3 regions of the Marinagarivorans cellulosilyticus genome follow, and region 3 is predicted to be linked to each of the others. Evidence: predicted binding sites of a transcription regulator. Region 3 holds the regulator's gene; each other region holds the start of a gene.

Region 1 (10,180 bases), 220 kb from region 3:
ACTTAGGGGAGTCGATAAGGTGCAGTATAGGATCGACCATGGCTAAACCTAGATTGGACTTGCCGCTGCCATTGGGGCCGTAGATCATCCCATGTAAAACCCCGCCATCTTTGACGGCGTTCTCATTAAACTCATATTGCTGGCTAGATAGGTCAAACGTTAGCCAATCGGCGAAGTTGCGGAAGTTTTTTACGGAAAATTTATGCAGCATTACGCGTAGCCTCGGTAAATCGTGGTGCTAGCATAGCAGAAGTCGCTGTTCCCGTAAAAAAATTACGGCGCTGTGTTTGTTTACATGATATGTGGCGTTATCGATTCCTTACGAATCATTTTTATCGCGTGTCAGATGCGTCAAGGGGCTGTGTAGACTTTGATGGTTTACTGCGGTTGATGGGGCTGTGCACCAATTGCTTTCAATAGGGCGATATTAAAAACCACAGGCTAGCACGGTTCTGCATGTATGCGATGCATGAACCATGCTTACGCGTTAGCTGCCTAGTTCGCTAAACAAAAATCCTTAACGCCTTGTTTGTATTTTTCGAAGGTATAGGTGCGGATATCTTGTTCGTACAAACTGCTACTCATCACTTCGGTACAGGTTACTTGCCCTGCAACTAGTTGTGCGAGGGTGGTGACCGTGACTGCCGATTTAATTTCGTCTTCACCTACTGCGCGTAGTTGCTCCAAGGTTTTGGTAATGGTGAGTTGCTGGTCTTCACCTTGGGCATCGGTAAAGCTTATGCCTAGCGAAATTTCTAGTTCGGGGCTTAAAAATCCTGCGCCTTCAAAAAGTTCTAAAAAGAATTGCTCTGAGTTATACGAAAAGTTAATGCTACTGACTTCGCCAGCATCGGTAGAAATATCTTCGGCGGCCGAATAAAACTGATTTAATGCTTGAGGGTAGGTCAGCTGGAATTTCACATTTTTAACGGCTGGTGATAAAAAACGCATAAAGTTATCGGCGAAAATGCGTTGGGCATCGTTGGGGGTGATCATTGCGGTGTATGTGCCTTTGCCGATATCGGTTAGCTCATTTAAAAAGCGGTCGTCAAAGCCTTCGCCTATACCAATACCCGAAAAGTGAATGCCTTCGGCGTCGTTAATTACCGTGCTTTGTGCAATTACGGCTGGGTCCACTTCGCCGGTGTTGGCATTGGCGTCGGTTAAAATGATGACGCGGTTAGATTTTTCGGGGTCGAACAAGGCGTTTGCTGCACTATAAGCTTCGTCAATGCCGCGATCTAAATTGGTACTGCCGGTGGCTTTAAGGCTGGCAATGGCATTAAAAAAGCTGTTGTCATCGTCTTGGTACACCCAGCGGTCAATCACTGTTTTTGCGCTACGTTCAAAGGTTACTAAGCTGAGTATGTCGCCTTCTTTTAGTTGTGTAAGTAGGCGAAATAGGCCTTCTTTAACGACATCTAGGCGTGTGTAAATCTCGCCGTGGGCGGCGTCTGAATATGGCATTGTCATTGAGCCTGAAATATCAACCAATAATGTAAGTGCAACATTGTCGCGTTCTGCATGGGTAAGTGTAGGCCCCGTGAGGTTTATGCCTAGCGCGTACACAGACCCATTTACCGAGCGGCCAACGGGTATCTCGCCGGTGGAGGCTTTGTACAACCCCATGGAAACATTAAACGGTGCAGCCATGGTCAAATCAAAATGGTCAAAGCTTTCTGCGTTTAAGTACTCATACGGCCGGCCCCAGCTACGCTGCGGGGCCTTGCCATCGGCCAGTGCTGCAAAGGTTAAATCACGCGATGCGGTGCTGCCCGATTCATCATAACTAAAGAAAAACGACGTGGTCGCTGCCGGCAAGGCTGAGCTGTTTTCGCTGGGGTCTGGCGCGGTTTCACCGACTTCGGGTAAAGGCCTAAGCCCTGGGTGAGTATCCGAAGGGTTTACGGCTTGCGGGTCTTTTGCATCACCGCCCCCACTGCCGCAGGCGACTAAGGTAAACGGTAGGGTAGCCAGCAGCAGCGCAAGGGCACAATGTTTTAACAAGGGCTGTTGTAGCTGGGGGCGTTGTAACCGGGGTTGTTTAAGCGGGTGTTTTGAGGTGAACATGATATTGCTCCTTGTTTATTTCTCAAAAGACGGTAGCTATGGCGCAAACCGCACCGTAAAATTCAGCCCGCCACTTTTTTGTGATTGAGTTGGCGGTTGTGGCGGTGTTTATTCGTCAAAAATTATTCCAAGGGACATTGCCATTGAAAGGTTTTATTACGTTGGCTTTACTGCTGGTAGCTGTAATGGCGCGGCTGAAGATTGTAGCGCGATTAGTGGTTTTGGCGCCTATATTGTTGTTGTCAATAGGGTTAAGTGTGAGCAGTTTGGTATATGCCGAGGCGAATCCCCCCTCATCGCCAAATGCGTTAACAGCCACTACCGGTAAGCCGCGCTGGGAACTTGGCTTTGGTATTGGCGGCCAAGCGTTACCGGATTATCGCGGTTCTAACCAAACGCATATCAAGGCGCTGCCTTTGCCTTTGATTCTTTACACTGGGCGCTATATAAAAATTAATCGCGACGGCGCCCGCGGGGAGTTATTCGAAAATAGCCGTATACAATTTAACTTATCGGCAGATGCCGCACTAAGTGGCGATGGCGAAGACAATACTGCAAGAGCAGGTATGCCAGAGCTCGATTCGGCTTTTGAAGCTGGGCCATCGCTGAATATTCGTTTAAGTGGCCCAAGCTTTAACGACGGCTGGGCCTTGCGTTTCCCTGCTCGAGTGGTTGTTACCTTGGGGGGCGAGGGCGTTCGCCAGCGCGGCTATGTGTTTAACCCCCGCTTAGTGTGGCGCAAGCCCGTGATTTTTGGCGGTTGGAACCTGGGTGTTTCGCTAGGTGCTTTATGGGGGAGCGACAAATACCACAGCTATTACTACGCCGTTGCGCCCGAATATGCCACGCAAGCGCGGCCGGTATACGAGGCACGAGCGGGCTATTCAGGTAGTTACAGTAAAATCTCTTTACGCCGCCGTTGGTCGAGTGGCTGGTTATTAGGTGTGTATTTGCGTTACGATAACCTTTCTGGCGCTACCTTTGAACACAGTCCCCTTGTGCGAACTGAGCACTACGGTGCCATTGGTTTTGGTTTGGGTAAAACATTATGGGCGTTATAACTTGGGTTTACCCATCTTAAAGGGGATTAGCAACGGATGGTGTAAAGGTGGTTAGTGGTATTTTTATTTATTCATTGGGACGGAATCATCTATGAGTGTTGTTGAGTTTTTAAAAGAAAAAGAGCGGGTATTGCGCGAGCAATTTAAAACGGTTGAGTTTAAATCTCGTTTTGAGCCGCAGTTGCGCAACTTGTCTGAAAAATTTAGCCTCACACTTAGTAACACCCTCAACAACCCTTGGGTCGGTAAGATAAACCCGTTTTTTGAGCGTGAGCCAGAGCTGCCACAAACGATTAGCCCAGAAGCGCGAAGCTTCTATGATAAGTGGTATCAAAAGTTAGATGAAGAAACCTTCATGGGTGACTGGCACTGTATTGGTCAAGAGTGCATTAATAGCTTTGCAGAGGTTACCGATGATCATCAATGGATTCATACTGACCCCGAGCGCGCCGCGAAAGAATCCCCTTTTGGGTGCACCATTGCCCACGGCTTTTTAACGTTGGCGCTATTGCCTAAATTAACCGACTCGGTCAACCCTGAAAACAACCCCTACCCTGAAGCGCGTATGTTGGTGAACTATGGCTTGAACCGTGTACGCTTCCCTTACCCTGTAAAAGCGGGGTCTCGTGTACGTGCGCGCACAAAATTAATTGATTTAATCCCATCCAAACGCAGCGTGGATGTCGTTAATGAAATTAGTGTAGAAATAGACGGCAGCCGCCGCTTAGCTTGCGTTGCTGAAACGGTTTTACGGGTTTATTTTTAAGGCTATGCGTAATTAGTGTGAAGTAAACGGCGCTTCAAAAACTTGCATGCAACCCAAGGTAGGGCCCTTTGATGCCTAGCTGTAGAGATGTTTCGTCTTGTGAGTTAGTAAGGGTTAAATCAATATCCATTCGGCGAAAGCCAGCGCTAACATCCCACTGTACTTGCTTGCGGGCTAGCAACAATACAATCACACATAAAAAGGCCGGCAAGCAGATTATTTTCTGGCCGGTTTTAAATAAATGCGATCACCAACGACGCAGGTATGATCGTTGGTGTGTGAGCTAAAAACGCCGTTTAAAATTTGTGACCCTTCCATGAAAAATCGCTTGGTCTTTGCGGCCTTACCTTTGTTGCTGATTATTTCTATTGCATTTAACGTGGCGGTAGCTGATCAACGTTATGCCAAATCATCGCCCAGCGTAGACGATGGCCCGTGTTCTGAGGTGGACAATAGACCGTGTGTGGCATTAGTTTTGGGGGGCGGTGGCGCAAAGGGCGGCGCCCATATTGGCGTTATTCAAGCGTTAGAAGAACGGCACATTCCTGTTGATTTAGTTGTGGGGACAAGTATTGGCGCTTTTGTGGGAGGCTTGTATGCGAGTGGCAAAGACTCAGCCGCTATTGCGCAGCTATTTCAGCAAGCCGACTGGAATTCTGGGTACCGAGATAATTTAACACGCAGCGATATTCCAATGCGGCGTAAACGGCAGCTAGATGAATTTCAAATACACGTCGATTTGGGACTGACGCGCAAGGGAGTGAGCATACCCAAAGGGTTTATTCAGGGGCAAAGTATGAAGACGTTGCTTGATAGTATGTTGGGAACTTACCCTAATTTTACTAGCTTTGATCAATTGCCTATTCCTTTTAGAGCCGTGGCTGCAGATGCCGAAACCGGTGAAGAAATTGTTTTATCTTATGGTGATCTAGCTACGGCGATGCAGGCTTCTATGTCATTGCCTGGAATCGTGCGTCCAATTGTACACGAAGGGCGAATACTGGTAGATGGCGGTATCGCAAATAATGTACCTATTAGCGTGGCTAAAAATTTAGGCGCTGATATCGTTATTGCGGTAGATATTGGTGCTTCAGCTAACAGTAAAGACGAGCTTAACTCTGGTGTTGCAATTTTATTGCAGCTCACTAAATTCCTAACTGGCCGAAACGTAGCCGAGCAAAAAGCCTTATTAACTTCCTCCGATATATTAATTATTCCAGAGTTAGGCGATATTGGCTTGTTGAGCTTTGACCGAGTGTTGGAGGCCGTAGATAAAGGCTACCAACAAACATTAACTGAATTAAATCAAAGAAGTTTGGCGATTATTGCGCCGGGGCTTAATGACGGGGACGTAACACCATTGCCATCGCAGCCTGGCGCAACAACGACACAAAACCTGCCATTTGACGACGAAATACTGATAAGCGCCATTAACCTTAGCAATAATACACGGCTCAATGACGATTATATTTTACACCGTATGGGCGTGGCGGTAGGGGAAAATATGGCAGTGGACGAAATTAATACCGGTATTAATAGGCTGTATGGTCAAGGTACTATTGCACGTATTACCACCTCTTGGGATGATCTGGAAGGTGATAGTGCTTTAAATATCAGGGTTGATGAAAAAGAGTGGGGGCCGGGTTATCTCGATTTTAAGTTTAACTTTGAAGACGATTTTAGCTCGTTCAGTGAGTACCAATTGGGCGCATCGTACCGCTTAACCAATTTATCGCAATATGGCGCTGAGTGGGTAAGCTCATTTGAGGTGGGCACTGAAAAAGTCATTAATACCGAGCTGTATTGGCCGATCAAAAAAACCGGTTTCTTTTGGGATGTATTTGGGGAATACGAAAGAACGGTATTTGAATATAAAGATGCTGGGCGTGCCTTGGGAACAGTGCAAGCGAGAGATTCTACTGTTTCGGCGGGCATTGGTTGGAATACTTGGGATAAATTTGAGGTGACGCTTAGCGCTTTATATCGCCGAGGCGTTTTTGATGTGCCCGATTATTTGGATGAATATGCCACGGTAAAAGATATTCATGTCGATCAGCGCGGCGGAATATTAGAAGTTAATTTTGATAGTTTGGATAACGCTAGTTTTCCTTCTAGGGGTTGGAATTTAAAAGCCATATTGTCTCGCACCCGAGATGAAGTGTTGAACTTATCCAACTACTCCAATTTTATTGATGCCCAATACAATGGCGTTTTGTCGTATCAGCGGCATAGTATTAGAGGCCTGTTGCGTTACCAAAGCACCTTGAATCACGATGCCTTATCGCTGTTAGGCAGCGCGAGCCTCGGAGGTTTTTTGAACTTATCGGGTAACCCATCTAATTTTATATCGGGGCAGCACGTACGTTTTGCCAGCGGCGTGTATACCTATCAGCTGGCTGAAAACGATTTTGGTGCGATTGATTTTCCCTTGTATTTGGGGTTCTCTGTAGAAGCTGGTAATGCTTGGTATGCTAAATCGAACGTAGATTATTCTGATTTAATTCACAGTAGCAGCTTGTTTTTAGGGTGGGATACCCCTATAGGTCCAGCGTATTTAGCCTACGGTAGATCGGATACCGGTGGTAAAAGTTTGTATGTTTTCCTAGGGGTAACCTTTTAGTCTGCCGGCGTTTTAGGTGCGCCTTGTTTAAAGCGCTTAGACCAAGGAAAAGCAGTTATCCCATGTAGTATCACACTTAACATAATGGCAATGGTGGCTGTATTAATAATGGTTTCACTGTACGTTATGTCGCTTTGCATTAACATAATAATAAAGACAATGCTGGCTAGCCCGCGTGGCCCAAACCAGCCGACGAAAAGTTTTTTCTCGGTTGATAGCTGGCTGCCAGTAAGGCTAATAAATACCGGTAGCATGCGAATAACAGTTAAGCTTAGTGCGGCATAAAACAGCTGCTGCCATGTGATATCTTTAATGATGTTCATCATCAGCGTGCCAAAGAGTAACCATGTTAATAACGAGAAAATTTCCCCGTTAATTTCTGATTCTTCGAACTCGTCATTGTAGGCACCATGCAGCTTGTCGCCAAACAACAGTCCGCCACAAAAAGCTGCAATAAAACCACTGCCGCCTATGTATTGAGCTAAGCCAAAAGTCATTACCGCAAGGGATATGGTTGGCACAATAATCCAGCGCTTAGAAATCCAATGAGCTTTTACCGCGTGCCGGCACAAAATCCAGCCGGCGGCTGCAGCACAGACTCCGGTGAGAATGCCGATGCCGATCTCTTTAACAAGTGTGGTTAATAAAAACTGACCTAAGGATTGCTCGGCCGCTTGGCCTTGCGCTAAAGCTAAAAAAACCAATAAAAAAGGCACGCATATGCCATCGTTAAGACCGCTTTCGGCATTAAGCCCTCGGCGTATTTCTTGTGGTACGGCTTTGTTTTTTATGACCGCTAAACCCAAGGCGGCATCGGTCGGAGCAAGAATAATACTGAGCAGTGCAGCATGCACCCACGTGAATTCGGGGAATATGGCAGCAGCTAACACTGCCCCAAGTATTATGGTTAATGGCAACCCTATAAGCAATGTGCGGGTGGGTACAAGCGGGTGCTTTTCCAAAGGTTTTAAACCTATGCTTGCGGCGTCGTTAAACAATACAACAGCGAGCGTGAGCTCGGCCAATATTTTAATGGTATCAATATTGGCGCTAAACGAAAAAACGCCCAGCATATTAGGGCCAAAAAAATAGCCAATAGCCATAAAAATCAAAGGCCCACTGACCCACGAACGCTCGATTAAGCCTGCTATACAGCCAAAAATTACAGTGCAACCAGCAATTAATGCTATGTCTAAATACATGTGTTATTTCGCAGTGGTTGTTTTATTGTGGGCGAAATGGCCGTTAGCCAAGAAGTGCTTTACTTGGATAATAACCTCATTGTTTTTCATCATAAATGGGTGGGTTGTGTGAATAATGATATGGTCTTCCATGCCATTTAGTTTGGTGCGTTCCACGGCAACTTTGCCGTCGTCGGCAGCTGGAATTATTGCCGATAAAATAAAATTGATGGTGCGATCACCGGCAATAATGCCAACCTCGGCATCGACTTGCCCAAGCGCTAACGGAAGGCTGTTGGCCTGAGTGCCCAGCTGTTGGCCGGCAGGGCCATTTAACCATTCAAAACCTGGCCAATCACCTAGCGCATCGATGACTTCACTCCCTTGATTGGGTGGCCCTAGCATGACAATTCGGCCCAGTTGTTCTATTGGGTGCTGGGTTAAATAGTGGCGCACTAATATGCCACCCATAGAATGCGTAACAAAATTTACCGTATTGCCCTCGCATTTCTCGAGCGCTGGCGCAATGGCGATAGCCGATAGCGCCTCTACTGTGTGTTCTCTTGAGGGGTAGTCAACATTGATGACAGTGTAATTTTGCGCAAGGGCGGCTTCCATTTTGGCCATAGAGTTGCTGCTGCGTGCTAAACCGTGCAAAAGAATGACACACTGCGCGTGAGCTGTGCTCATAACCCCAGCAGAGAATAGAAGTGCAAGTATGCTAGCTTTGTATTTGTGCATATCGGGTTGCTGCTTGCTAGGTATTTATGTGGGTGGCTTAAAGATAATCTAGCGGGAAAGATATGGCCAGCGACAAGAGCAGTTTAACTATATGTTAGTGTCCAATAGTGGTGCGCGATGGTTTGTAAAAATCAATATTGCGCCATATTGGTGCTGTTTGGGCGCAGCAAAGCCTTATAGCATCGGAGTTTATGGCTGGTACAAATCTTGACTAACAAGGGCTTAACTTTTGCAAACCGGACTTTTATGACAGCGCAACATTTACCGATTACTCGCTGCTGGCAGGCTAGTTTAGCCTTGGAATTCGCACTTAGGGGCGATACCACACGCATAGTGGGCAACAGCCATTTCGGCCCCTTGCGCGTACTAAAGCCCTTTTACCCCGAGCCTACATGTTGCCATACCTATTTAATCCACCCACCAGGGGGGCTTGTATTAGGGGATGAGTTACAGATTGAGGCGAAGGTACAAAGTGGTGCACACGCTTTAATTACAACGCCATCGGCTGGTAAAGTTTACGGTGTGGATAACGCCACAGAAAAACAACAGCAAATGGTTAAGTTAGCTGTTGCAGAGCAAGCCTGCTTGGAATGGCTACCGCAGGAAACGATAGTATTTGGCGGCGCGAATACATTATTGCAAACGCAAGCGCACCTGAATGGTGACAGCGCCAAGCTGGCGTTGTGGGATATTGTATGCTTTGGCCGCCCAGCGAATGATTTAACCTTTGATACTGGCCAGTGTATTCAATCCATCCACATTTACCGCAATGGTATCCCTTTGTTAATCGAGCGCAACGTTGTTGATGGTGGTAGCGCGCTGCAAAAAGGGCATTGGGGGTTAGATGGCGCTAATAGTATGGGTACTTTTGTGTTAACGGTTACCACCGTGCGAGAGCAACGCGAACAGTGGATTAGCAAATTGCAGCAACGCTTTAATGGCCGCTGGGGGATAACGCAAAAAGGTGAGCTATGCATTGTGCGTTATTTAGGGGATTCGGCCTGTGAATGTCGCTTGGGTTTCGAATTTTTATGGCATGGGTTACGCGCAGAGTTAAATGGCAAAGCGGCGGTTTCGCCACGTATTTGGGCGACTTAATCATTAATATATTATTGCGCACATTAATTTTACACATTTAAAAAACTAGAGGCCTCCGATGGAGCTTACGCCACGAGAAAAAGATAAATTATTGCTATTTAGTGCAGCCCAGTTAGCCGAGCGACGCAAGGCGAGGGGGTTAAAGCTAAATTACCCAGAAGCGGTTGCGTTAATCAGTTTCGAAATAATGGAAGGCGCCCGCGACGGTAAAACGGTTGCGCAATTAATGGCTTTTGGGCGGACTTTATTAACCGTAGACGATGTTATGGAAGGTGTAGAACATATGGTGCACGAGGTGCAAGTCGAAGCAACTTTCCCTGATGGTACAAAACTTGTCACCGTCCATAACCCTATTGTGTAGCGCCACCTGCGCGGAGCGAATAAATGATTCCTGGTGAATATCAAATTGCCGACGGGGAAATCCCGTTAAATGAAGGCCGTGATGTAATTACATTGTCGGTTGCAAATACTGGCGACCGCCCTGTACAGGTGGGTAGCCATTACCACTTCTTTGAGGCTAACCCTGCATTGATTTTTGACCGAGAAAAAGCAAAGGGTTATCGCTTAAATATTGCTGCAGGTACTGCTGTGCGATTTGAGCCGGGCCAAGACCGAAGCATCGAGCTAGTCGCTTTAGCGGGGC
Region 2 (10,180 bases), 1.9 Mb from region 3:
AAAGTCCGCTGTAAGGGAGGCGATTGTGCTCCAACTAAAAGACAACCAAAACGCGTTACGTACTGAAATAGAAGCGTATTACCACAAATTAAGACGCGAAGACTTTGCCAATATACCCCATGACACCGATGAATAAGTTGATAAAGGTCATGGTCGAATTGAGCAAAGAAAAACGCATCATGTAGAAAGTAGCGACTGGGTTAATTCAGCGAGAAAATGGTGCGATGCTAATTCACTGATTCGTGTCGAACACCAAAACAATAAAAGGCGAAAAAAGTCCTCAGAAGTTTCTTGGTATTTAAGCTCTTTGACAGTTGACGCGAAACGCGGGGTCTTTGCAGTTCGAAGCCACTGGCAACTCGATGTTACCTTTAAAGAGGATGAATGTAGGCTCGCATCTGGAGCGGCTGCAATGGCTGTTATAAAAAGGTTTTGGATGAATCTGCTAAAGGTTAACGATAGGAGTAAGCGCAGATTAAAACACCGAGTCATGGCCTCCGCTATTGATGATGACTATAGAGCAAAAATTCTACTGACTGTCTAATTATTACTAGGCGGCCCTGAGCTGACGGCGGCTTGGAGCTAGTCAGTAGCCTTGACGCTACCGATGCGAAAAGTGGGGCAACTAATGCGCATTATGGTAGAGCGGGATCTGCGGCCATAATAAAACCAACTGCCGCGTCGAATAGGTTTACATCGTTGATACGAAAGTGTCCTAAGCTACTGTTTATTATGGTTTTATTTTTCTGGCTTAGGCTCTTCTCCGCTTTAGTGAGGTGATCTAGTGGCTTCCATAGAACATGGATTGCTCGTCAGGCATCGATGATTGCCTTATTTTTAGCTTGAAGTACTCGGTATCCTTGATGCCTCTTGCTCGCTTGCGAATCATGCCAATGCTGACATTGCCGGCTTCAATTCTGGCGCTAGTCAGCCCGTGTTTTCCGTAGTTACAAATGCCTACGCTATGCTTCCTTAGTGACTTTGCAAATTTCTTGAGATAGAGCATATTCGTCTGTTCCGCGATGTCGCACCACTGCTCCAATGCATTCATCATGGCGTCATAATTCCCTGCATTCCACAAAGCTTGGAGCTGCTCTTTGAGTATATAAAGTGTATTGATATTGGAATTATTTTCGAGCAATGTCTGGAGTTTATTGGCTTGTTTATCATTTAACTTGTCGGCATTTTTTAACAACAGGTAGTGGGTACCTTTAAGCTGCTCTTTGCCTGCGCGATCCGCCTTTCTGAACTCGATCCTACGCTGATTGCTCATGGCTTTACTGTAGTTTTGCATCACATGAAACCGATCGAAAACAATGTCAGCATTAGGCAAGCATTCGCGTACCGATTTTTGATAGGCTGGCCCCATATCCATGGCTACCGCCTCTATGTTTTCAGCGGTTTGTGCTGGTAAGCGCTTTAGAAACGCTGTCAACACCTCGGCTTTACGGCCTGTCTCAACGCCAATTAAATGACCGGATTCCATGTCATAAATCACCGTCATATAATCATGGCCTTTGGCTCTAGCGACTTCATCGACCCCAAGATATTTTAAGTCAATTAATTTTTCAGGATTAAGTGCAGGCAACGTTTTCTCTAGGTGAAATTTATCCATATTTTTCACCGTTTCCCATCGTAGCTTTAGGTGCCGACTGACCGTGCTGATACTCATATGGCGACACAATCCGCTCACCAACTGGCAAAATCTTTGAGTATAGCGATTGCCTGTATCGACAAATTCGCAAGCCTCCATTAGACGCCTACCGCAAGTCGTCACAACTTGAGCGAGCTCAACTTCCAAATAGCACTCGAAGCCACACAAAGGGACATCACGGATCGTTCTGCGCAAGTATCGGTTGATGTTGGCCGCCTCATTACTTGACGGGTCAATCGCTCTATAACGACGGTCTCGCTTGCAGTGTATAGTCAATCTTTGCAGGGCCAAGTCATGCTGAACTTGTTTGACACGCTGACCAGGAAGGCTCAAAATTTTGCTGGAGATGTTAAGGCTCATATATTCGTTTAAGTGTAGTGGCGTGAGAACCTTACATTTCAACGGATATGGCGGGTCTTAGCATCTCTTTTTACCTCACTAAAGCGGAGAAGACCCCTGGCTTATTACTTGCTTTATCGAGCCGCTGAATGTGAACAATTAATAAGGTTAAACATGTCTAAATTTGCTTTACTTACGAAAATCAAATTCGCCACGCTAGGCGCTGCAGCTAGCATGCTAATGTCCACTCAAGCGTTCGCAGTTGACTGTGATGCCAGCGACTTCCAGGTCCTAGCGCCACTATCCGCCGACTACCTCAGTGCTAACGATTGCCAATCCGGCAGTAACAAGAAAAAAGATATAGACGCTGCCGTGACAAACTGGCTGTTCAATGACTGGTCACTTGCCGGTACTTTTGAATACGACACTGGCACCGAAACTGGAAGCCTTTCCGCCACCACGGGCACCAGCGGCAACTACTTTTGGGAGTTTGATAGTGCTGCGTTGAGCAACTTTGAAGATGCGATGTTTGTCGTAAAACAAGGTAGCGACAAACAGAGCGAAAACTGGTCAGCGTACTACTTTGCTGGCCTCGGCAACAATAGCGGCCGTTTCCAGCCAGACGAAGACTTCGTTGGCGACGAGTATTCATACGTTCGCATGTATACCCGCGGCGAAGCTCACTCGGTACCCGAAATCGATGCTGCCTCTGGCGGTATCGCTATGGCGCTCCTTATTGGCTTGCTTACGGTTGTGAGAGAGCGTAAGCGTTCACGCTCACTAACCTAAGCTATTCATCTTGTCGCCTTGTGTCGCCTTGACTGACCAAGGTCACAGGCGACGCCTTGTAGCTTAAGCCCCCTAAGCGCTGATATCTTCAGCGCTTTTTTGGTTCGTTATCAACATCCTCTTTTTGCTTGTATTTTTAGGAATAGTTAAGCCAGTAGCCCCGGCACTGGTCCGCGTACTAAGCTGGCTTTTCCAAAGCTGGTTACGTCCGAAAGACCGACCCCTTGTGCCAAGGATACATACACATCATTGTGTGCCAGTGAATTACCGGAGAAATCCAAAAACTGGCCAGTGTTAAATGCCCCCCCGAGCCCGCCCGCCAAGAAAAATGGAATGTTAGTTCGCCCGTGCTGTTGGGCACCGTTGTGCTCCGATGTCCATAAAATGACGGTATTGTCGAGTACGCTACCGCTACCCTCCGGAATCGACTTGAGTTTTTCGATAAAGTATTTGAAGCGCTCGGCATACCAACCAGCAATTTGTGCGCGTTTACCCGCGTTGGGGCCGAAATTATCGTGTGTGAGATCATGGTGGCCTTCATCGATGCCTAGCGAGCTAAAACGAATACCCGAGGCACCGTTCGCCCACTGCAAGGTGGCAACACGGGTTTGATCACAGGCGAAGGCATTGGCGATGATGTCCATCATGTTCGTGCCTTTAAGTCGATGTTGATCGTCTTGTGATCCGGGTGTGCCACGTAGGTTGGGCACCTCGCAGGCTGCCCCCGCCGAAGATTGCTGATCAAAATCGAGGCGCTGTTCGATTTCGCGAATAGCATTGATATGGGATTCAATTTTCTGTTTATCGGCGCTACCGACTCGCGACAAAACAGCATTCAGCTCATCCTGCACAGAATCGACAACACTTTTACGCCGGGCCAGTTCGGCGATCAACGCAGGGTCTGGTTGGCCGCCGCCCGGGGTGACGCCCTCGAATATACGCGCGTGCAAATTACCGGCGTTATTTTCTGGGAATATGGGCTCTTGCGGTTGGCGATAAACTTGCTGCCAAGCAAATGCGCCGCAATCGGCACCCGCGACAATCGATCGAAAACGCGTCTGCGTGGCGGGGTTAGCCATTAGCCGATCCGCTAAGAATTGGTCGATGGATTGACCGCTTGCTAGCCAAGTACCCGAAACAGCTGGGTTGCTGCCGTCCATAGGGTCAATCGAATCCGATGCGGTTAACAGCTGATGGATGACCGGCGGGTGGTCGTTGGGGATTCGGTTGGTGGTGTAGGTTTTTAAATCAATGCCGCGCAGATAGGTGATATCCGAGCGGACATCATTCAGGGTGCTTGCGGCCGAACCAAATTGCCAATTGGTTTGGCTGCCTACAGGCTCCACTTCGGGGGCGATGCCGTTCGGCGTGGTCATAATAATTACGCGTTTGGGTGCCGAATCCTGTGCATCTGCTTCTAGCACGGGCAGCAGTGCCGATGCCGCCCCAACGCCCATGCCACGAATTAAAGCTCGGCGAGTCCATTTATTTTTATCCGTTTTGATCAGAATACTCATAACAATGCTCCGATGACTCTGTGGCTTATTGCGCGGGTTCAGCGCGGCGAAAGCGGAATGCGTCCGATTGAGTGATGGCAATCATCACCTCGCGGATGTTGTAGTTTTCGTTGCTGGCTATTTGATTGATCTCGGCCAGCGCACAGCTGTCTTTTAGGCCTGGCTGACGACCAATCGCAAACCTAAACCATTGCACGGCATAGCAGGCCTGGGTGTCTACACTGGTGGATAAGATTTGCTGCAGCTCGACATGGCCATCGAATAAGCCATCGATATCGGTAGTTTCAACGATCTCGCCGGTGGCATCGACTGGCCAAGTGCCCACCATCGAGCGCCACTGACCGTGGTCGTCATAATGGTCAAAGCCAAAGCCAAGAGGGTCCATCAGTCGGTGGCAGCCGCCGCAAGCGGGGTTGGTCACATGCTCGGCCCAGCGTTCGCGCGGTGGACTATTGGGGTCGCCCTCTGGTGCCTCCGGAATAAAATCTGCCGGCGGCAGCGGAATGACGCCACACAATAGTTGCTCACGAACGAATTTGCCGCGACCAGACGGTGGGGTGTTAAAGCTCAAGAAGCCGGCACGGCTTAAAATGCCGCCGCGCTGGATGGGGGCAAGCGCGTATTTATCGAACCCGTTCGAGCCGAGCGCGGTGGCAGAACCTGTCACGCTGTACAGGTCTTTAGTGACATCGTTCAAGAAACCATAAGACACGGAAAACAAGTCTTTAAAGTCGCCGTTGTCGGCGTAAGTTAGCTCAGTCACGGTGCGTACGGTATCTTCGATGGCTGCGATTGCTTCGGCCTCGTTGGCGGCACCGGCCTCGGGGTAGGCGAGTTTAAGCCACTCTAGGTGGAAGCGCCCAACAGCGACCTTTGCGCGCGGGTCTTGCAGCATGCGCCGTGCTTGGCTTTCGATTTGCGCGGGCGTTTGCAGCTGGTTGGCTTGTGCTGCCGATAGCAGCGCTGCATCTGGCGCACTGCGCCACAAGAAGAACGATAGCCGAGCCGCTATCTCGTGTGACGATAAAGGCACTACGCCCGACGGTAGGTGTTGGTCTGTACCAAATTCCAAGTGATATAGGAAATAGGGCGAGGACAATACCGCTTGCAGCATAGTAGCCAACGCGGTTTCAAAGCCACCAGCGGAGTCTTGGAAGATCGCCAGCAAGCGTGCTCTGTCGTCGGAGGTTAACGGGCGGCGGTAGGCGCGGCTGACGACATTATCGATAATGTCGTTAACGCAATTAACGTCTTCAGAGGTGCACGGTGCCCAACGGTTTAGATTGGCCGCCGCAGATTGCGCTACAGTGGCGCCAACTTCCATATACTGGTCGGTTTGTAAGCCAGAGATAGGCACTTCAACATTGATATTGAAGTTGCCCAGCTTGCCGTCTTTGCCGAAGTTGCCGGTATAGTCGTTGGTGTCGTTGAACAGCTGTGAAACTAAGTTTTGATACTCAACACGCGTCAAGCGACGTAGGCCGCCAAAGGCTGCATCTTCGCCTTGCTCGCAAGCGGCAATATCGCCCGCAAGCGGGACTTGTTCAACGGGAGCCTCTTCGGGAATCCCGTTAAAGCCCGCGAAGTTATCGAGGATGTAATTAGCGACATCGATGCTGCACTGACCTTTACACCAAGACGCCTTGGTAGCCGGCATGGCGATATCGATAAAGCTTGCTAAATTGTCGAGTGAAGAGCAAGCGCGGCATTCAGATGCGGTAAGCGCGCCGCCGGTGATAGCAGCCTCGCCTTTTTCATTGCCGTGACAGCCAAGGCATTGCTGACGATAAATATCGCCACCATTGGGTTCACGATAGACGACAATAGCGGAAATTTTGGGGTTGTCGAGGGTTCCTGTCAGCTCGATTGTTAATGTACCATCGCTGACCTCAACACCATGGTATTGGATGTCATGTGCGGCTAAAGGGCCGACTTGGGCTACCAGATCTAAGCCCGTAGTTACGGCTGTGCCCTCAAGTGCGATGTCAAAAGCACGAGCGCCGGCGGTATCGTGGAAGACTTCCGCAAATTTAAGCGTGATATCGTAGATGCCATTGGCCATGGGAATTTCGTAAAGTAAATTGCCCGCGTTCCATCGCTCCGATTGATAAAGCGCATCATTGTCTGTGAGATCAATTGCGCCTTCCGTTGAATAGGTATTGCCTTCACTGAAATAGGCATCGGCCGCGTAGCGAATGCCATCTGTGCCGGTGATTTCCTCGCCGCCGGCATTAATCGCCAGCGCGACGACGGGGTCGAATTCGAATTCTTGGGGCTGCTCTACAACCGATTGAGAACTCGCAGTGCTTGAAGATTGGAGGCTGGAAGTAGAGCTGATGGGGTTCGAGTTGCTGGAGCTCGTTATTTCATCCTTGTTTGAATCCGCTCCGCCGCATGCAGCAAGAACAGACGCAAAGACCACCGTTAGTGACAGTTTTTGGAAACGAAACATAGGTTAGCCTATTGTTTGATCAGTGAATTATTGTTATTGAGTATTACTCGTGTGGTTAAAGTGCTTGCTAGTGCGTTAAGAGGCCCTTGCTTGCACTGAACGCTTTTCACCGCGCCGAAATCGAATGCCTTTCAATTAACCGTCTGAATCCGAGTTCGTGAATCATGGTAGAGCAGATACTGCTTGGTATTTATGATGGTATTCACGGTTTTACCCGGATTATTATTTTTTTTTATCTTTACTGCCTATATTTTTCTTTTTTTGGCCAAAATTTGTGTTTTTAGAGGCTTTTTATTGGGTTCTAATTATTGGGGGTATAGGACCTGTTGAACCGACGTATTCCTGAAAGCGGGATAAAAAATGATTCGTCACTAAATAAGGCGATTACACATTTTTATTACGCGCTATGCACACCAAGGCAATCCGGATCTTGTTGACTCCCATCCGCTTGACTCTCAATTGCGCTTTCTAGGATTAAGGCGACTTTTCATTTAGGAACACATCTTGCGATAGCCTGAACATTACGTATTTTTCGTCAAAGTTTGGGCGGTTTTTGATGTCGATTTCTCTGTTTCAACACCTGCGGCAAGTGCCGCAGACGATGACGCGCGATAAGGCAATGCGCGGTGCTAGGGCTATGTGGCACGGCAATTTGTCTGTGCCTATCCTGCTGCTCATGCTGCTTGGCATGATGACAATGCCGTTGCCGCCTTTTTTATTGGATGCATTTTTCTCGTTCAATATTGCGCTTTCTATCGTGGTGTTGCTGGTGAGCGTGTATACACTAAAACCTACCGATTTCGCCATTTTCCCGACGATTCTGCTAGTAGCGACTTTATTACGGTTGGCGTTGAATGTGGCCTCTACGCGCGTGGTTTTGTTGGAAGGGCATCAAGGTGGCGCAGCCGCCGGTAAAGTGATTCAAGCCTTTGGCGAGGTGGTTATTGGCGGTAACTTTGCCGTTGGTTTGGTGGTGTTTATTATCCTTGTGATTATCAACTTTGTGGTTGTTACCAAAGGTGCAGGGCGTATTTCTGAAGTAAGCGCGCGCTTTACCTTGGATGCCATGCCGGGTAAACAAATGGCGATTGATGCCGATTTGAATGCCGGGTTAATCGACCAAGACGAAGCCCGAATTCGCCGGGCCGAGGTTTCGCAAGAGGCCGACTTTTATGGCTCTATGGATGGTGCCAGTAAGTTTGTACGCGGCGATTCCGTAGCCGGTATTTTGATTCTTATTATCAACATTATTGGTGGTTTAATTGTAGGGATGGCGCAGCATTCGCTGGAGTTTTCGGATGCGCTAGAAAAATATGTATTGTTAACCATTGGTGATGGTTTGGTGGCGCAAGTGCCGTCTTTGCTGTTATCGACCGCCGCGGCAATTATGGTCACCCGTGTGAATAGCTCTGAGGATATGGGCAACCAGGTGACCGGGCAGATGTTTGCCTCGCCTAAAGCGTTGGGTATAGCGGCGTTTATTTTGGCCATTATGGGGTCCATCCCGGGCATGCCGCATGTGGCGTTTTTAGGTTTAGCGGCTATTTGTGGCTCGTTAGCGTATTACATTCACTTTAAGCGTGATGTGGCCGAGCTAGTGGACGAAACCGACGATCGAGGAATGGGCGCTAGAACCATTAATGGCGAACCAGCACCATTAATGCCTAGTGGCGGTGGTGGCAGTGCGCCGGCCTTAGAGCATCAGCAAGCCACCGACGAGCCGGTAGAAGTCAGTTGGGACGATGTAACACCGGTTGATATTTTAGGCTTGGAAGTGGGCTATCGCTTAATCCCATTGGTGGACAAAAACCAGCGCGGTGAATTATTGGGCCGTATTAAAGGCGTACGCAAAAAGCTCTCGCAAGACGTAGGCTTTTTGATTCCACCGGTGCATATTCGCGACAACTTAGACTTACTGCCTAATGCTTACCGCATTACCTTAATGGGGGTAGAGGTAGGGGCCGGCGAAGTGTTTGCCGACAAGTTTATGGCGATTAACCCCGGTGAAGTATTTGGCCCGGTGAATGGCACGCCAGCAAAAGACCCTGCCTTTGGTTTAGATGCCATATGGATTGACGATAGCCAAAAAGACCAAGCGCAAACCCTCGGTTATACGGTAGTTGATACAGCCACCGTTGTGGCAACGCATTTAAACCAGCTAGTGCAAAAGCATACCCACGAGCTAATGGGCCATGAAGATGTGCAGAAGTGGCTCGATTTATTAGCCGAGCAATCGCCAAAATTAGTAGAAGAGTTAGTCCCTAACACGCTTACCGTTAACCAGTTACTTAAGGTGCTGCAAAATTTATTGCGCGAGCAAGTGAGCATTCGCGATAAGCGCTCCATCGTAGAAGCGCTAGCCGCACACGGCGATAAAAACGCCGATATTGCGGCATTAACGGGCCATGCGCGCGTTGCACTTTCGCGGCAAATTGTGCAAAACATTATCGGTAACGAGCCCACATTAAATGTTATTACCCTAGATGCCTCGCTGGAACACTTGTTGCTACAGTCACTGCAACAAGCACAAAAAGTTGGCGCGGACCCTTCAAACTTTATCGAACCGCAATTAGCCGAAAGGCTTAATCAGTCGTTAATTGAAGCGTCCAATAAGTTAGAAGCTGCCGGTGTAGCGCAAATATTATTAGTAGCTGCACCTATTCGCTCGATGCTGGTGAAATTTACCCGCTTCAGCCTGCCAGAGCTTCATGTGCTGGGGTACAACGAAATACCCGATAACAAAGAGATTTCGATTCAAGCCAGTGTGGGCGGCGAACTGCAAAATGGGTAAAGCCCAAGGATAAGCACCCGCACAATAGGATTACAGCTTTAAGCCGAGTAGGTGGAGGTAGGTTATGACAACAAAGCGATTTATGGCGAGTGATATGAGCCGCGCATTAAAAAAAGTGCGCGAAGAGCTTGGCCCAGATGCCATTATATTGTCGAGCAAGCGCGCTGAAAAAGGCGTAGAAATTATTGCTACCTTGGACGATACACCACCATCACCGGCTAAAGCGGCCAAAAAGCGTTTTGCCGCATCGTTTGATGATGAGCTGGATCAACCGCTCGCCAGCGATACCGAGTGGGAAGAGCACCACAATGCACAGCGTGTGGCCTCGAATACTCGCGTTGCGGCGCTGGCTAGCGAGGCGCCAGCGGAACCTAATTACAATGCCGAGCCCAGCCCGCAAAAAGCGCGTTTTAGCGAATCGACATCGGCCAATGCCGAGCGCTTAGCCAGCGAAATACAAGCTGCGCACGAACGCATGCTAGCGGCAAAAGGGCAGGCTGCATCGGCTATTTCTATTACCGATGACGAATACGACGTACCGCTTAAGGCCAAAGCGCCAGCGCAAAAACATACCGAGCCGGCGCCAGAAATGTCACAAAACCGACAAGTAGCCAGCTTTGCTCAGCAGGTGAAAGCAC
Region 3 (10,180 bases):
AGCTTCGGTTATTGGCCTGAAAAGAGGGCAGCCACTTTGATAAATATGCAGCAATATCATCTGCCATTGCCATAACCTCGGGCTGTTCTGATAAGAAGGTCTGTACGGGCTCTTCTAGGCCGGTAAAACCTCTAAGCTCGGGTTTCCAAAATGGATTAGGCAAACAGCGCACATCAAAAACAAAGTCTGCATCTACTGGCATGCCGTATTTAAAACCAAAAGATTCAAAGCTTAAAGCGGCACTTTTACTGTCTTCGCCAACCACTTTTTTGCGAATCACACTGCGCAATTCGTGCAAGGTTAGAGTGCTGGTATCTAGCGTAATATCGGCAAGTGCGGCGACGGGTTCTAGAATGGCGCGCTCGCTATCGATAGCCTGCTGCAGGCCTGTTTTGTCGTTAGAGAGCGGGTGTTTGCGTCGTGTTTCGCTAAAGCGTTTAAGTAATACGGTATTGCTGGCGTCTAGGAAGATGGTGGTAAATTGTGAGGCCTCGAGCTGGCAGGCCTGGATAATGCTTGGGTATCGGCTTAAATCTCCACCAATATTGCGGGCATCAATACCTACGGCTAAAAACAATTTACCGTTATCCACGCTTTTCATTTGAGTGATTAATGCGGGTAGTAAGCTCACTGGCAGGTTGTCGATACAGGTATAGCCGCAATCTTCCAAAAGCTGTAAAGCCGTTGATTTGCCTGAGCCAGAGCGCCCGCTAACAACAACAAACTGCATGGTAACCTCCTCGTGAAATAATGGTAAACATGAAAATAGTCTGGCGCCACGGTTGGTCAATTAATTTTTTGCTTCACAGTGTAGAGTACAATTATGACCTTCAGGTGCCCTATAGCCGTTCTTTTAACTTTCTTTGAATGGCGCGACGGCTGCAGTGTATAGGGCATTATTGCTACCGGCACCGCGTAATGTTTTTGCGTAATCGGTGCCTTGCAGTGCCTCAGCCAGCGCAGCTAAATTTTGTAAATGATCGTTGTCTGCGTCCTCTGGGACTAGCATGGCAAAGATCAAATCAACCGGTGTGTTATCTACCGAGTCGAAATCAATGGCGTTATTGAGCGTCATTACGGCACAAATAGAAACGCCACCGGTTGGAAAACGGCAATGAGGGATGGCAATACCCTCGCCAATGCCGGTCGAGCCAAGCCTTTCTCGTGTAATTAATTGTTGGAACAAATCATCTGCTTTTAACGCAGGTACACTGCTGGATATTAATTCAGCCAGCGCCTCAAGGGCGCGCTTTTTACTGGTACATTCGGTGCCGCACAGTACACGGTTCGCCGATAGCATTTTCTCTAGTGGCATAGATAACTCAGCCTTATAGCACTTAAAGCCAACTATTATACAAGTTGCTTGCGCTCGTTCGAGGGTGGAATTTGTAATGATTCTCGGTATTTTGCAATGGTTCGTCGCGCAACCTTAATACCTTGATCGGCCAGTAATTCTGTAATTTTAGAGTCGCTTAAGGGTTTTCGGGTATTTTCGGCAGCGACTAATTTTTTAATAATGGCGCGAATGGCTGTAGATGAGCACTCGCCGCCGGATTCGGTTGCCACGTGGCTGGAAAAAAAGTATTTAAGCTCGAAAATACCTTGCGGAGTGTGCATGTATTTTTGTGTTGTTACGCGTGAAATTGTCGATTCATGCATTTCGACCATTTCGGCAACGTCATGCAAAACCATTGGCTTCATGCCTTCGGCACCATGCTCCAAGAAGCCCTGCTGGCGTTCGACAATACAAGTGGCAACCTTAAGCAGTGTTTCGTTGCGGCTTTGTAGGCTTTTTAAAAACCAGCGCGCTTCTTGTAGGTTGTCTTTTAAATAGGTGTTGTCGCTGCTGCTATCGGCACGCTTAACCAGTGAGGCGTAATCAGAGTTGATTTTTAATTTTGGCGCAATGTCTGGGTTAAGTTGCACTTGCCAGCGGTTATTAGCCTTTGTAACAAATACATCGGGTACGACATATTCAGTGCTTGATTCGCTGATGGCGTCGCCGGGTTTGGGGTTTAAGCTTTGAATTAAAGCAATAGCGGCTTGAAGCTCGGGTTCTTTGACTTTGAGCTTGCGCATTAATTGTTTGAAGTCGCGGCTGCCGAGTAGCGGCAGGTAATCGGCGACGAGCGCTTTGGCTGTGGCAAAGCCGGGGGTGGATTCCGGTAGTTGTAACAGTTGTAGGTACAGGCATTCGCTAATGTTACGGCTGGCAACCCCTGGTGGGTCAAACTGCTGTACGCGGCGCAATACGGCGGCGACTTCGTCGTCTTCAAGGTCGGGGAAGACTTTCTGCATGCCCTCGAAGATGTCGTCCAAGGTTTGGCTTAGCATGCCAGAAGGTTCGACTGCATCAATAATCGCGGTTGCAATCTCGCGGTCGGTATCGCTCATGGGCGTGAGGTTTAGTTGCCACATCAGGTGGTCTTGTAAGGTTTCGGCGCTGGCGTTGCGCGAGTCGTAATCGAAATCTTCGTTTTCGGGGCGCGATAGGCCGCTGCCACTCGAGCCGCTTTGGTAGATGTCGTCCCAGCTGGTATCAACCGCTAAATCTGTGGGGATATTTTCGCTCCAATCGTCGCTGGCGGCAGGCTCGTTGGCATCATTGGTATTTTCTGGACTTGTTTCGGCAGCTTTTACAGGCGTCTCGCTATCGGCGGGTAATTCTGATTGCGCATTGCTTGCGCGTTCGGCATCGCCGCTGCTATCGCTAGCACCACTGTCTTCAGTGACTTCTAGCATCGGGTTATTTTCAAGAGCTTCTTGAATTTCGTTTTGCAGATCGAGAGTCGAAAGTTGCAATAGGCGTATTGCCTGCTGCAACTGAGGCGTCATGGTCAGCTGAGTGCCGAGTTTGAGTTGCAAAGAGTGCTTCATCGAAGAATAAATCCATCAAGTTTTTTGCTCTGCACAAATTGAGAGCGTCTTAAAGTGATTGTAGTCATCCCTGCGATGTACTGCAATGGCCTGTAAAAGCAAACTTTAGGCCATATCGAAAAAATCTAATGGTTGCGTGCTAGCGCTCAAATCGTCTAATGAATATTGACTTAAAGCTTGAAGTCTTGCCCAAGGTAGACTTCCTTGACTTTCTCGTTTTCCAAGACCGTATCCGGCGACCCGGAAGCAATAATGTGGCCTTCACCTACGATGTAGGCTTGTTCGCAAATATCCAGTGTTTCGCGAACGTTGTGATCGGTAATTAGCACGCCTATACCTCGGTCCCGAAGGTGCGAAACAATATGCTTAATGTCGGAAACCGAAATAGGGTCTACTCCGGCAAAAGGTTCATCGAGCAAAATAAATTTTGGGTCGGCCGCTAAAGAGCGGGCGATTTCAACGCGGCGGCGCTCTCCACCGGACAGGGCCATGCCGAGGCTGTCTTTGATGTGGGTAATATGGAACTCTTCTAAGAGTTTATTGGCTTCTGCAATGCGGTCTTTGCGCTTGAGGTCTTTGCGGGTTTCTAAAATAGCTAGCAGGTTTTCGGTGACGGTCAGCTTCCTAAAAACGGAGGCCTCTTGTGGTAGGTAGCCTAAGCCCAATCTTGCGCGCTCGTGCATGGGCTTGCGGCTAACGTCTTTACCATCGATAAACACTTGCCCATGGTCGGCGCGCACTATGCCGGCAATCATGTAAAAACAGGTTGTTTTACCCGCGCCATTGGGGCCGAGCAAGCCGACAATTTGGTGGGTGTCTACACTCATGGAAACATCTAAAACGATTTTTCGGGCGCCATAGCTTTTGGCGAGGTTTTTTGCCTCAAGAGTGGCCATTATCGATTCCTGTTACTGCGCTTTGGTCGGGTGTGGTTGGCATATTTGGCGTTTCGCGCTTGTCGTCTAGCTGGCCTTGCGTGGCGTTTTCTGGGTTGGTCTGATTGCTTTTCGGATCGTTAACTTCACTATCGGGCAGTTCGCTGCGCAGTGCTTTGGGAGGAATAACCATGCGTACGCGGCCGCTATCTTTATTGTTGCTATCCGCTTTCACAACAGACTTGCGCACATCGTATTCAATCGTTGTTCCCGACAAGCTAGTCCCTTCTTGCTGAAGGGATGCACCTTCTAATAGCCGTAAGGTTTCTTGGTCGATGCGGTATTCCAATATGTTGGCCTTAGCGACTACCTTGCCGGCTTTATCGCTGGGCTTTTGTTGGTAGGCGGCAGGCTTGCCTTTGGCAATAATTTTGGTGACTTTATCTTTGGTGTTGTAAATCACAATTTCGTCGGCGTTAATACGCATCGAGCCTTGTGCCATTTCAACCTTGCCGGAGTAGGTGGTTGTGCCGGCTAGCTCGTCGCGCTCGGCGCTGTCTGCGTCGATGGTAATGGGTTGGCTGCGGTCGCTTTGCAGGGCGACGGCATTGGCGCCGACACACAGTAGTGTAGCGGCAACCATTTTACTGAATAGGTTCATGCTGTCCTCGCACGTTGGCCAGTAACTTGATGCGTTGGGTGATCATATCGACCTCTAAGCCGTCGGCATCAATAGTGCCGTTTGAGCTTTCGATATGTACATGCGCATCGGTGCTGATGCGTTTTTGGTGTGGGAAAATATCAATACTTTCGGTGCTGAGTTTTGTCGTGATGGTTGCCGCATCTTTTTCGGTTTGCCAAACTTCCACGTCATCCCACAAAATAAGCTTTTCTCCGTGCGCCATCACTTTGCCTTGTTTAGCGGTGACAAACCAAGGCTCGGGTTCGCCGTAGAGCGTCAATTTAGGTGCAGTAATCAGCATGTAATCTTCATCTGACGTGTTTTGGGTATCGGCGCGGAAGTGTTTGAGCGTAACGGCATCAAATTCGTAACTGAGCTGGCCGTTTTCGTCAAAGTGGCTGGTACGCGCATCGTGTAGCACGGCATAAGGAAACCGTTCAAACGGGGATTCGACTTTTGCGAGCGGGTTCAGTAGCTCAGGGCGGCTGTCCCATAGCAAAACGACTGTCATCGTAATTACGCAAATTAGCGAAATATAAACCCAGTTTTTCACTCGGCAGAACCTGTATAAAATTCGATAACAGCTTGGTATTTATCTTGTGCAATTAACAGTGCATCACAAGCTTCACGCACGGCGCCTTTGCCTCCGTGGCGGCTACTTTGCCAATGTGATCGGCTGAGTACTTCAGGGTGTCCATTGGGGACGGTAAGCGCAAGCCCTACTTGAGTCATAATCAGTAAATCGGGTAGGTCGTCTCCCATGTGGGCTATTTCTTCAAGGCGTGGTGGCGTTGGCATTGTGGCTAGCAATTCGTGCAGGGCTACCAATTTATCTTCTCGCCCTTGGGCGAGTAATGTTATGCCTAAGTCGGCACAGCGTTTTGCAACAATCGTGCTTTTGCGGCCGGTAATAACCGCAACCTGAATACCCGCGCGCAATAATAAACGAATGCCTTGGCCGTCGAGGGTGTTAAAGCTTTTTAATTCCTCGCCGGATTCGCTAAAAGTAATGCAGCCATCGCTTAAAATGCCATCAACGTCCAACACTAATAAGCTGATTTTTTTGGCGCGCGCTAATGCCGCGTTATTGAAAGTATTTGTCGTCATTACACCAGCCCTGCGCGTAGTAAGTCGTGAAGGTGTAGGACACCAAGAATATGATTTTTATCATCGGCAACAACCAATGTTGTAATTTTGCGCTCTTCCATCGTTTCGAGCGCCTGAATAGCCAGAGTTTCGGCGCTGGTTGTTTGCGGTTTTTTTGTCATGATTTCGCCAATACAGGCATTGCTAATATTGGCGCCAGTATCGATTGCACGTCGTAAATCACCGTCGGTAAATATGCCAAGCAGTTTGTGCTGCGGGTCGACTACGGTAGTCATGCCAAGCCCTTTACTGCTCATGATGGCCAGAGTTTCGGTGAGTGGCGTATCGGGTGTAACGGCAGGGATTTCTCCGTCGCTACGCATAACGTCTTGTACCCGCAGCAACAAACGGCGCCCAAGGGTGCCGCCGGGGTGCGAGCGAGCAAAATCGTCGCGAGTAAATTGCCTTGCCTCGAGTAGTGCAACTGCGAGCGCATCACCCATTACCATTGCAACGGTGGTGCTGGCGGTAGGAGCTAAATTGAGTGGGCAAGCTTCTTTTTCGACGCTGGCGTCAAGTACGATATCGGCCCCTTTCGCTAATGCTGAGTCGGTATTGCCAACCATGCTAATAACGGTAATGTCTTGGCGTTTTAAGGCTGGGAGTAACGCTAAAATTTCTGCCGAGTTGCCAGAATTTGATAGTGTTAAAACGATGTCGTCTTTGGTGATCATACCTAGATCGCCATGGCTGGCTTCTGCTGGGTGAACAAAAAACGCGGGTGTGCCAGTACTCGCCAGTGTGGCAGCAATTTTTTTCCCGACATGCCCTGATTTTCCTACGCCCATAACGACTATTCGCCCTTTACAATAGAATAGGCGCTCGCAAGCTTGTGCAAAATTGTCATCAATTTTGTGGCTCAATGCGTTTACGGCATCTTGCTCGATAGTGACGGTGCTTTTACCAGCGTCGATAAATTGCTGTGGCGTTGTTTTATGGCTCATAAGACATCATGGCATTTTTAAGTATTAATTAGCGCGGTGGATAATTCACTGTTGCAGTGTTACTGCGCCGTCGTTTGATACAGTATTACATAGTAACCAGCATAAAGGCCTAGCATGGAAAGGCCAAATGGCCAGCCGATACCGGCCTTGCTTTTATCTGCCCTAAACAAAAAGGCGGCTGCCATTCCTAGTGCTAATAACAACGTTAGCCCTGCCATGCTGGCATAGTCGCGCGAAAATGCAGCAGGGTCTATTTGAGTTGTTTGAATAAGCCCAGGCACCGCCATGACTGCTAATAAATTAAAAATATTGGAGCCAATGATATTACCCAGTGCAATATCGTGATGGCCTTTAAGGGCGCTCATAACTGATGCGGCTAATTCTGGCAGGCTTGTACCAATAGCAATAACGGTTAGCCCAACAATTAGTGGGCTTACGCCAAATGCGAGTGCGGTGGTTTCGGCGCCGAATACAAGAAGCTCGGCGCTACCAATTAAAACGGCAAGGCCAATGACAAACCATAACCAAGCTTGGCCTTTTGACATGTCGGGGATTTCTTCTTCCTCGGCAACAACTTCGCCTGGCGTTAGGTCGCGGGTTTTGGCCCGAATAATAAAAAGCATTACTGGAATCAGCAGCCCTGCGAGAATAACACCGTCGACCCAAGTGAGTTTGGCATCGTATAAGACAAACCCCGCCGCTGCGGTCACTAATAAAAGTACTGGCAGCTCGCAGGTGAGTAGGTGTTTTTGTATGGGTAGGCGAGCAATTAACGCCGTGGCGCCGAGTACCATGCCGATATTGGCTAGGTTAGAACCTAATGCGTTGCCAACAGCAAGGTCGCCGGCACCTCTTAAAGCTGCGCTAAGCGAGACCATGACTTCTGGCGCTGAAGTGCCGAGTGATACGATGGTTAAACCAATAATTAAAGGGGATAGGCCTGCAAGTTTGGCGATGGCTGCACTGGCGCCAACAAAGCGATCGGCGCTCCAAACCAAACCAACAAAACCCGCAAGAATGGCAAGCGCGGCGGGCAGTAATTCTGGCATGTCTATCTCCTAGACTGAATAACACAAGTAAATGGGCGCACATGTTACTGGTCGGCGCATGTAATGTCAGCTATTCAAAAGACAAACCTTGCAAAGGCCAAGTGGCTTTTTCTGAATGGATGTAAACTTTGCCTTGAAGATGTGTTCCAATGCGCGTGTTTGGGTTGTGTTCATTTTAAGTGGCGTAGACTGCTTGGTGGTAAGCGACTTTCATTTGAATTAAAAATAGGAGAAGGAAAATGGCGGCTGTATGTCGGTCTTTGGTGGTTTTGGTGGCGAGTTTGTGGGGGACATTGGTTTTTGCGGAGGCGACTCCTAAACCGGCTGCCGAGCAAGCGCTTACAGCACATGAGGTTGTTGCGGCGGTGACTGATGAAACGGTTGCGTTTATCAATAGTCGTAAAGATTTACTCAAAAAAGATCCCGATGCGTACTATAGCAAAGTGTCGGCTTTGCTCGAGCCGGTTGTTGCCTTTGAATATATTGCCAAGGTGGTGATGGCTAATCACTATAAAGGTGCAAGCGAAGCTCAGCGAGAGCGCTTTGCCGTTGTCTTTAAAACAACAATGGTTGAAACCTTTGCTAAGGGCATGGCGAACTATTCCGATTTTGATATTGCCGTTATTCCCCCCGAGAAAAAAACCGATGGTCAGCGTAAGGTTGAAGTAATTCAAGAGGTCAAGAGTAAAGATGGCACCCATGTGGTTTCTTACACAATGGCGCAAAGCAAGAGCGGCGAGTGGAAGCTAATCAACGTAGTACTCAATGGTATTAACTTAGGTAAAAGCTTTCGTGACCAGTTTGCGCAAGCGATGCGACAGTACAATAACGATGTTGATAAAGTGATCGCCGGCTGGGGGCAATCGTCGAGTTAATCGGGTGCGAATAGCGCTAAACGCACTTTCTGGCTATAGCGTAGATGCACGACGCGCTGGTTTTGATTAAACTAGCGCGTTTTTTGCGAGCGCTTACAGGCTTTTACCGATCCAGGTAGATAGCAAAACTGTTGGCAGCGTTACTGGATAGGTGGTTTATGCAAGTTGAAAATGTAAAGGCGCTAATTGATCAAGCGATTGCCGGCTGTGATGTTGAGGTGACAATTGACGGGAGCCACGTGCACTTGATAGTCGTCAGTAAGGCGTTTGAAGGCTTGAATGCTGTTAAGCGACAACAGCTGGTATACGGCGCTTTGAACGATGTTATTGCGAGCGGCGAAATACACGCTGTACACATGAAAACCTATACACCCGCCGAGCGGCCTTCTCAAGCATAGGGCGTAATGCTCGGATACCCTTCATGGATAAATTATTAATTACCGGAGGCGGCAGCCTCAGCGGTGAAATTCGCATTTCTGGCTCTAAAAATGCTGCACTGCCCATTATGGCAGCGACATTGCTGGCCGATACGCCAGTGCATTTGTTTAACCTTCCGCACTTAAACGATATCACCACAATGTTGGCGTTACTGCGTTGTATGGGCGTGGGTATTACGATTACCGAACGCATGACGGTCGAGATTGATATTAGCACCATGACAGAATATGAAGCACCGTATGATTTAGTGCGTACGATGCGGGCCTCTATTTTGGTACTTGGCCCTATGCTTGCCCGCTTTGGCAAGGCTGATGTTTCTTTCCCTGGCGGCTGTGCCATTGGAAGCCGCCCTGTTGATATCCACCTGAAAGGGCTGGAGGCAATGGGCGCCACAATTGAGGTAGACGGCGGTTATATTCGTGCTCGTGCGCCAGAGGGCCTTAAAGGTGCGCATATTTTTATGGATGTTGTGACAGTCGGCGGTACAGAAAACTTGCTGATGGCGGCTACTTTGGCAAAAGGTAAAACCGTTCTTGAAAATGCCGCTCGCGAGCCAGAGATTGTTGATCTTGCGAACTTTTTGGTGGCTATGGGAGCAAAAATTGAAGGCATAGGTTCTGACCGCTTAACGGTATACGGTGTTGAGCGCTTAGAAGGTTGCAGCTACTCAGTAATGCCAGACCGCATTGAGACAGGGACATACCTTGTTGCGGCTGCCGCGACGCGAGGCCGTATCAGGTTGCGTGATACGCAAGCAAATATTCTTGATGCTGTGCTGATGAAGCTAGAAGAAGCCGGTGCACATATTACTTCGGGCGACGATTGGATTGAGTTGGATATGAAGGGGCAGCGGCCAAAGGCGGTTAGTTTAAAAACCGCCCCTTACCCTGCGTTTCCTACAGATATGCAATCGCAGTTTACCGCGATGAATGCCGTTGCAGAGGGTACCGGCACGGTGGTTGAAACCATTTTTGAAAATCGCTTGATTCAGGTGCATGAATTAAACCGAATGGGAGCCGATATCACGCTAGAAGGTAATACCTGCATTATTCGTGGGGTCGAGCGTTTGAAGGCTGCGCCGGTTATGGCTAGCGACTTGCGTGCGTCCGCAAGCTTAGTTATTGCAGGTTTGGTTGCTGATGGCGACACTCTAGTTGACCGGATCTACCATATCGATCGCGGTTATGAATGTATCGAAGAGAAAATACAAGCGCTCGGCGGTACTATTCGTCGCGTGGTAGAAGGCTAGTTATCGATCAGGGCAGTACTTGCTGCGCCTTGGCGTGTATCAATA

The links. The regulator sigma-54, encoded in region 3, starts transcription at its own class of promoters, with help from an activator protein. The targets are predictions, from matches to a motif close to TGGCACANNNNTTGCNNT.
Region 1: a site for sigma-54 is predicted at 8,636-8,653, ahead of MARGE09_RS08325 (urease accessory protein UreD). Genes of this name have one in related genera too.
Region 2: a site for sigma-54 is predicted at 7,245-7,262, ahead of flhA (flagellar biosynthesis protein FlhA). Genes of this name have one in related genera too.

The regions. Positions count from the first base shown of each region.
Region 1 covers NZ_AP023086.1:2,126,137-2,136,316, forward strand. The annotation lists gene MARGE09_RS08290 (AAA family ATPase) at 1-211, opposite strand, end outside; gene MARGE09_RS08295 (vWA domain-containing protein) at 496-2,070, opposite strand; gene MARGE09_RS08300 (MipA/OmpV family protein) at 2,175-3,131, shown strand; gene MARGE09_RS21625 (MaoC family dehydratase) at 3,223-3,897, shown strand; gene MARGE09_RS08310 (patatin-like phospholipase family protein) at 4,214-6,517, shown strand; gene MARGE09_RS08315 (cation:proton antiporter) at 6,514-7,719, opposite strand; gene MARGE09_RS08320 (alpha/beta fold hydrolase) at 7,723-8,388, opposite strand; gene MARGE09_RS08325 (urease accessory protein UreD) at 8,686-9,537, shown strand; gene ureA (urease subunit gamma) at 9,596-9,898, shown strand; gene MARGE09_RS08335 (urease subunit beta) at 9,922-10,180, shown strand, end outside.
Region 2 covers NZ_AP023086.1:4,274,082-4,284,261, reverse strand. The annotation lists partial or broken gene MARGE09_RS21760 (ISAs1 family transposase) at 152-544, shown strand; gene MARGE09_RS17600 (ISL3 family transposase) at 782-2,014, opposite strand; gene MARGE09_RS17595 (VPEID-CTERM sorting domain-containing protein) at 2,168-2,782, shown strand; gene MARGE09_RS17590 (DUF1552 domain-containing protein) at 2,929-4,299, opposite strand; gene MARGE09_RS17585 (malectin domain-containing carbohydrate-binding protein) at 4,325-6,751, opposite strand; gene flhA (flagellar biosynthesis protein FlhA) at 7,308-9,542, shown strand; gene flhF (flagellar biosynthesis GTPase FlhF) at 9,607-10,180, shown strand, end outside.
Region 3 covers NZ_AP023086.1:2,343,306-2,353,485, forward strand. The annotation lists gene rapZ (RNase adapter RapZ) at 1-730, opposite strand, end outside; gene MARGE09_RS09230 (PTS sugar transporter subunit IIA) at 854-1,315, opposite strand; gene MARGE09_RS09235 (RNA polymerase factor sigma-54) at 1,351-2,877, opposite strand; gene lptB (LPS export ABC transporter ATP-binding protein) at 3,048-3,773, opposite strand; gene lptA (lipopolysaccharide transport periplasmic protein LptA) at 3,760-4,413, opposite strand; gene lptC (LPS export ABC transporter periplasmic protein LptC) at 4,397-4,987, opposite strand; gene MARGE09_RS09255 (KdsC family phosphatase) at 4,984-5,541, opposite strand; gene MARGE09_RS09260 (KpsF/GutQ family sugar-phosphate isomerase) at 5,541-6,524, opposite strand; gene MARGE09_RS09265 (calcium/sodium antiporter) at 6,584-7,573, opposite strand; gene MARGE09_RS09270 (MlaC/ttg2D family ABC transporter substrate-binding protein) at 7,813-8,448, shown strand; gene MARGE09_RS09275 (BolA family protein) at 8,607-8,846, shown strand; gene murA (UDP-N-acetylglucosamine 1-carboxyvinyltransferase) at 8,870-10,135, shown strand.